DNA from 2 places in the Streptomyces sp. 63XJN7_1_ISO-PGPR-S23-121 genome. Region 2 is predicted to be linked to the other one. Evidence: riboswitches for the same ligand, from Rfam matches in the RefSeq annotation. Region 2 holds a riboswitch; the other holds the start of a gene.

Region 1 (3,200 bases), 1.4 Mb from region 2:
CGGTCGAAGGGCCCCGTCCGGTCTGCGGACGGGGCCCTTCGCCGTGCCCGGGGGCTGGATAGGGTGGGACCACACTCTTTCCACGACGTACACGATTCAGGAGCGGCTCATGAGCGCTGTGACCCCCGCTGGAGGCGACACCGCGGCGGGCCGCTCCTGGCCCGCCCTGCTGAACGGTCTGCTGGACGGCCGCGACCTGTCCGCCGACGACACCGCCTGGGCGATGGACCTGATCATGCGCGGCGAGGCGACCGACGTGCAGATCGCCGGGTTCGCGACGGCGCTGCGGGCCAAGGGCGAGACCGTCGGCGAGATCTCCGGCTGCGTGCGGTCGATGTACGAGCACGCGCACGTGATCGAGGTCCCCGGCGAGACGGTCGACATCGTCGGCACCGGCGGCGACGGCGCCAGGACGGTCAACATCTCCACCATGTCGGCCGTCGTGATCGCCGGCACCGGCGCGAAGGTCGTCAAGCACGGCAGCCGTGCCGCGTCCTCGGCGTCCGGCGCGTCCGACGTGCTGGAGAAGCTCGGCGTCAACCTCGAGCTGACCCCGAAGCGGGTGGCCCAGGTCGCCGAGGAGGCCGGGATCACCTTCTGCTTCGCGGTCAAGTTCCACCCCGCACTGCGCCATGTGGCGACCGCGCGCGGCCAGCTGGGTGTGCGGACCGTGTTCAACTTCCTCGGACCGCTGACCAATCCGGCGAAGGTGAAGGCCCAGGCGGTCGGTGTCGCCGACCCCCGGATGGCCCCGATCATCGCCGGGGTGTTCGCCGAGCGCGGCAACTCCTCCCTGGTGTTCCGCGGCGACGACGGCCTCGACGAGCTGACCACGACCTCCACCTCCCGGGTCTGGGTGGTGCGGGACGGCACGGTGACCGAGGAGACCTTCGACCCGCGGGACGTCGGCCTGGAACTGGTGCCGGTCGAGGCCCTGCGCGGCGCCGACGCCTCCTACAACGCCGACGTCGCCCGCCGGCTGCTGGCCGGCGAGCGGGGCCCCGTCCGTGACGCGGTGCTGCTGAACTCGGCGGCGGCCCTGGTGGCCCTGAAGCCCGGCGACGGCCCGCTCACCGAGCGGATCCGGGCCGGCATGGAGCAGGCCGCCGCGTCCATCGACTCCGGCGCCGCCCGGCGGACCCTGGAGCGCTGGGTGGCCGCCAGCAACGCCTGAGCGGACCGTGACGCCCGTCCCGCGATCCGGACCCGGGTTGCGGGGCGGCGATCACTTCACGTACGTTCCCTTCCAGGTCATGAGTGACAGTCATACGGCCCCGGCCGACTGTCCGGCAACCCTCCGTCCGTGGCGGGGTGCCCCGGGTGAGGACCAGGCCGTGGACAGCAGGGTTCACGGCAAGCGCGGACCCCTCGCGGAACCAGGGGTCCTGGGTCGTCCGAGGGAGTCTTCCGTGAATCAGCGAATGCGATAGGGCCGCAGAGCCCCGCCTCCGCATCCCCTCTCTTCCGCTCGTCCCGCGCTCGAGCCGTACCCGCTCGCGCGGCGACGAACTCTGCCTTCACGGGAGCACCCATGTCCGTCTCCGCCGTCGCCGCCGACCAGTCCGTCGCCGCCCCGCTGCCCGTCCTGGGCCGGGACGTCACCGTCCCGCTCGTCACGGGCGGCGAGGTCACCTACGCCGCGCTCGACTACGCCGCCAGCGCGCCCGCGCTCCAGCGGGTCTGGGACGACGTCGCCGCCTACGCCCCGTACTACGGCAGCGTGCACCGCGGCGCCGGGTACCTGTCGCAGCTGTCGACCGACCTGTTCGAGAACGCCCGGAGGACCGTCGCCGAGTTCCTCGGCTGCCGGGACGCCGACCAGGTCGTGTTCACCCGGTCCACCACCGACTCCCTGAACCTGCTCGCCGCCGCCCTCCCGGCCGGCTGCCGGGTCTTCGTCTTCGAGACCGAGCACCACGCCTCGCTGCTGCCCTGGCGGGACGCGGACGTGACCTGCCTCGACGCCCCGAGCAGCCCCGCCGACGCCGTCGAGACCCTGGAGCGCGCGCTGGCCGCCCGCGAGCCGTACGGCCCCGCCCTGGTCTGCGTCACCGGCGCCTCCAACGTCACCGGCGAGCTGTGGCCGGTGCGCGAACTGGCCGCCGCCGCGCACGCGCACGGGGCCCGGATCGTGCTGGACGCCGCCCAGCTCGCCCCGCACCACCCGGTCGACGTCCGTGACCTGGACGTCGACTGGGTCGCCTTCTCCGGGCACAAGCTGTACGCCCCCTTCGGCGCCGGTGTCCTCGCGGGCCGTGCCGACTGGCTGGGCGAGGCCGAGCCGTACCTCGCCGGCGGCGGGGCCAGCCGCAGCGTCACCCGGCGCGCGGACGGCGGCGTGGAGGTGCGGTGGCACGACGGCGCCGCCCGCCACGAGGCCGGGTCGCCCAACGTCATCGGCGCCTACGCCATCGCCTCGGCCTGCAAGGCGCTCACCGAGGCCGGGTTCGGCACGCTGGTCGCGCGGGAGGAGTACCTGGTCCGCAAGGTCCGCGAAGGGCTCGCTCAGGTGCCCGAGGTCCGGGTCCTGTCCCTCTTCGGCGACGACGCCGCCCGCGTCGGCGTCCTCTCCTTCGTGGTCGACGGCTGGAACAGCTCGCACTTCGCCGCCGCCCTCTCCGCGGAGTACGGCATCGGCGTCCGCGACGGCCTGTTCTGCGCCCACCCGCTGCTGCGCACCCTGCTCGGCAGCGACCCGCAGACGCAGGGCGAGTGCGGCGCCCCCGAGGCGGCGCCGGGGGAGAGGTCCCTCAACGCCGTCCGGGTCAGCTTCGGCGCGGGCACCCCGGACGAGCACGTGGAGCGGTTCGTGAACGCCGTCAAGGAGCTGGTCAGCGACGGCGCCCGGTGGAACTACCGCACCGAGGACGGCCGGTGCGTGCCGGACACGTCCGCCGCCGGGACGGGTACCGCCGCCTGAGCCGCCCGTACCGGCACGGCGGCGTCCGGACGGCGGGCCCTAGTTGTCCAGGCCGATCGCGAACGCCGCCTCGAGGTCGTGCTGCGAGTAGGTGCGGAACGCCACGTGGGTGTCCGTGCCCTCCACGCCCGGGATCTTGCTGATCCGGCCGGGGATGACCTCCGCCAGGTCCTCGTGCTGGTGGACCCGCACCATGGCGATCAGGTCGTAGGTGCCGGTGACCGAGAAGACCTCGGTGACGTTCTCCAGCGAGGCGATCTGCTCCGCGATCTCGGGGATC
Region 2 (3,200 bases):
GAACAGACTCGCCGGTGCCGCGGCGACGGTCGCGGTCTCCGCGCTGGCACTCGCCGGCTGCGGCGACGGGACCGCGGACGCGGCGGCGGACGAACGGTCGGCGGCGGCCACCGCGACACCGGGCGACGCGAGCCCCACGGCCGAGGCGTCCCCCACCGGGGCGACGACCTCCGCGCCCGCCCCGACACCGACACCGACGCCGACACCGACCCCCGTGACGCTGCCCGACTTCACCGGGCGGAGTGCCGGGTCGGCCGTCCTCGCGGCGAAGCGGGCGGGACTCGGCTACACCGTCCGGCTCCAGGGCACCGGTCGGCAGGCCTCCTCCTGGGGCACGGGGGAGAAGGTCTGCGAGCAGACCGACGGCCCCGGTGGCGTGACCTTCAGCGTCCCCCGCGACGGCCGCGACTGCGCCGGGCGCCTGCTGCACACCCCGAAGCCGACGCCGACCCCCGAACCGGCCAGGACACCGGACACGGGCGGCTCGGACACGGGCACCGGGGCCGGCACGGGCACCGGCGCCTGCGAACTCACCAGCCCCGCGGGCAACTGCTACGCCGACGGCCAGTTCTGCGCCAAGAAGCACCGCGGTCTGAGCACCCACGGCCGCGGCGGCGAGTACCTGACCTGCGAGCCGGACTCCGCCGGCCGCTGGCGCTGGTCGGACGGCGTCTCCGGCTGACGCTTGCGGGCCCCCGGCGGGAACAACCCCGGGGGCTCAGGCCACTCTTCTGGCCGCGTACTCCGCGATCTGTGTCATCGGCGGGCGTTCCTCGGTGTCCACCGAGTAGGTGCGCGGCTCGAAGCCGGTGCTGCCGCGTTCGAACTGGGTCAGCGACGGCCGGACCAGATGGCCGCGGGCCAGCCGGAGCTGGGCGGTGCGGTAGATCGCGGCGGACATCCGGCCCAGGGCCTGCCCGTCCTGGTGCCGGTGCCTGCGGACGCCGACGTCGACCTGCGCGAGGGCGTCCAGGCCCACCAGGTGCAGGGAGTCGACCAGCATGCCCAGCTCCACCCCGTAGCCGACGGGGAAGGGGAGCCGTTCGAGGAGCGAGCGGCGGGCCGCGTACTCACCGCTGAGCGGCTGGACGAAGCCGGCCAGCAGCGGCCAGTGCAGGTTGAGCAGCGGGCGGGCCATGAGTTCCGTGACCCGCCCGCCCTGGCCGGCGGACTCGGGGCCGCCGGCGTGCCCGTCGGGCATCGTGAGCGGGCGGTCGTACATGGCCTTGACCAGGTGGACCTCCGGGTCGGTGAGCAGCGGGCCCACGATGCCGGAGACGAAGTCGGCGGAGAACTCGCGCAGGTCGGCGTCGACGAAGCAGACGATGTCGCCGCCGGTGACCAGCAGCGAGCGCCACAGCACCTCGCCCTTGCCGGGCACGGCGGGGATGCGGGGGAGTATCTCGTCGCGATGGACGACGCGCGCCCCCGCCGCCGCGGCCACCGCCGACGTGCGGTCGGTCGACCCGGAGTCCACGACCACGAGCTCGTCGACGAGCGGGATCCGCCGCATCAGCTCACGGCGGATCACCGTGACGATGTCGCCGACGGTCGCCTCCTCGTCGAGCGCGGGCAGCACCACGCTGACCGACTGGCCCGTGGCACGTTTGGCGGCCATGATCTGGGCGATCGTGCGGTCTGCCACGGACCAGGAACGCGCGCCAAGCCAGCGCTCGACTTCTTCCAGCACGGTCGGTGGGCTCCTTCGTGATCCATCTCGCGGTACGGACGACTATCTCAACAGTCGTGGCCGTCGGTTACAGTCTTGAACAACGCGGAGGACCGGCGCATGCCGGGTCACCGTGTGCACCAGCGCAAAACAACCACATACCGCTCATCCAGAGGGGCAGAGGGAAACGGCCCGATGAAGCCCCGGCAACCCTCCAGTCGGTTCTCGTAGATCACTGTCGATCGCAGCGCGAGGCTCCCGGCTAGGGAAGGTGCCAAATCCGTCTCACGGCGAGATGCGTCGTGAGGAAGATGAGGAGAAAGGGCCTCGCCTCACATGGCTGTGCAGACTGTCGCAAGCAGCACCGACACCACCGCTTCCCCCGCTTCCCCCGCCTCCCCCGTGGACCTGGGCCCCGCCGCGGCGCTCTCCTGCCGCGAGTGCGGCCACCGCGTGCCCCTCGGCCCGGTCTTCGCCTGCGAGGAGTGTTTCGGCCCGCTGGAGATCGCCTACGACTTCTCGGCCTACGACACCGAGGAGCTGCGGAAGCGGATCGAAGCGGGCCCCGCGAACATCTGGCGCTACGCGCCCCTGCTGCCCGTCCCGGCCGACGTCGCGACCAAGCCGAACATCAATCCGGGCTGGACCAAGCTGGTCGAGGCCGGGAACCTGGCCCGCGAGCTCGGCGTCACCGGCGGCCTGTACGTCAAGGACGACTCCGGCAACCCGACGCACTCCTTCAAGGACCGCGTCGTCGCCCAGGCCCTGGAGGCCGCCCGTGCCTTCGGCTTCACCACCCTGTCCTGCTCCTCCACCGGCAACCTCGCCGGCGCCGTCGGCGCCGCCGCCGCGCGGGCCGGCTTCCGCTCCTGCGTGTTCATCCCGCACGACCTGGAGCAGGGCAAGGTCGTCATGGCCGCGGTCTACGGCGGTGAACTCGTCGGCATCGAGGGCAACTACGACGACGTGAACCGCTTCTGCTCCGAGCTGATCGGCGACCCGGCCGGCGAGGGCTGGGGCTTCGTCAACGTCAACCTGCGGCCGTACTACGCCGAGGGCTCCAAGACCCTCGCGTACGAGATCTGCGAGCAGCTCGGCTGGCGGCTGCCCGACCAGCTCGTCGTCCCGATCGCGTCCGGCTCCCAGCTCACGAAGATCGACAAGGGCCTGCAGGAGCTGATCGGGCTCGGCCTGGTCGAGGACAAGCCGTACAAGATCTTCGGCGCGCAGGCCGAGGGCTGCTCGCCGGTGTCCACCGCCTACAAGGCGGGACACGACGTCGTGCGCCCCCAGAAGCCGAACACCATCGCCAAGTCCCTCGCGATCGGCAACCCGGCCGACGGCCCCTACGTGCTCGACATCGCCCGTCGCACCGGTGGCGCGGTGGAGGACGTGACCGACGAGCAGGTCGTCGACGCGATCAAGCTGCTGGCCCGCACGGAGGGCATCTTCGCGGAGACCGCCGGCGGTGTGACGGTGGGCGTCACGAAGAAGCTGATCGAGAACGGCGTGCTGGACCCGTCGCTCACCA

Evidence for each region. Region 2 has a riboswitch for S-adenosylmethionine ahead of thrC (threonine synthase). Riboswitches for the same ligand answer to the same signal wherever they lie in the genome.
Region 1: it holds a riboswitch for S-adenosylmethionine, as region 2 does, so the genes downstream of both, AC0VYN_RS27465 (aminotransferase class V-fold PLP-dependent enzyme) here and thrC (threonine synthase) in region 2, are expected to answer to the same signal.

What each region holds. Positions count from the first base shown of each region.
Region 1 is NZ_CM149653.1:6,140,643-6,143,842, reverse strand. Features, by position in the region: gene trpD (anthranilate phosphoribosyltransferase) at 110-1,174, shown strand; SAM riboswitch class IV at 1,250-1,366, shown strand; gene AC0VYN_RS27465 (aminotransferase class V-fold PLP-dependent enzyme) at 1,532-2,920, shown strand; gene AC0VYN_RS27460 (Lrp/AsnC family transcriptional regulator) at 2,960-3,200, opposite strand, start outside.
Region 2 is NZ_CM149653.1:7,508,517-7,511,716, reverse strand. Features, by position in the region: gene AC0VYN_RS33575 (hypothetical protein) at 1-682, shown strand, start outside; gene AC0VYN_RS33570 (glucosyl-3-phosphoglycerate synthase) at 719-1,690, opposite strand; SAM riboswitch class I at 1,832-1,987, shown strand; gene thrC (threonine synthase) at 2,006-3,200, shown strand, end outside.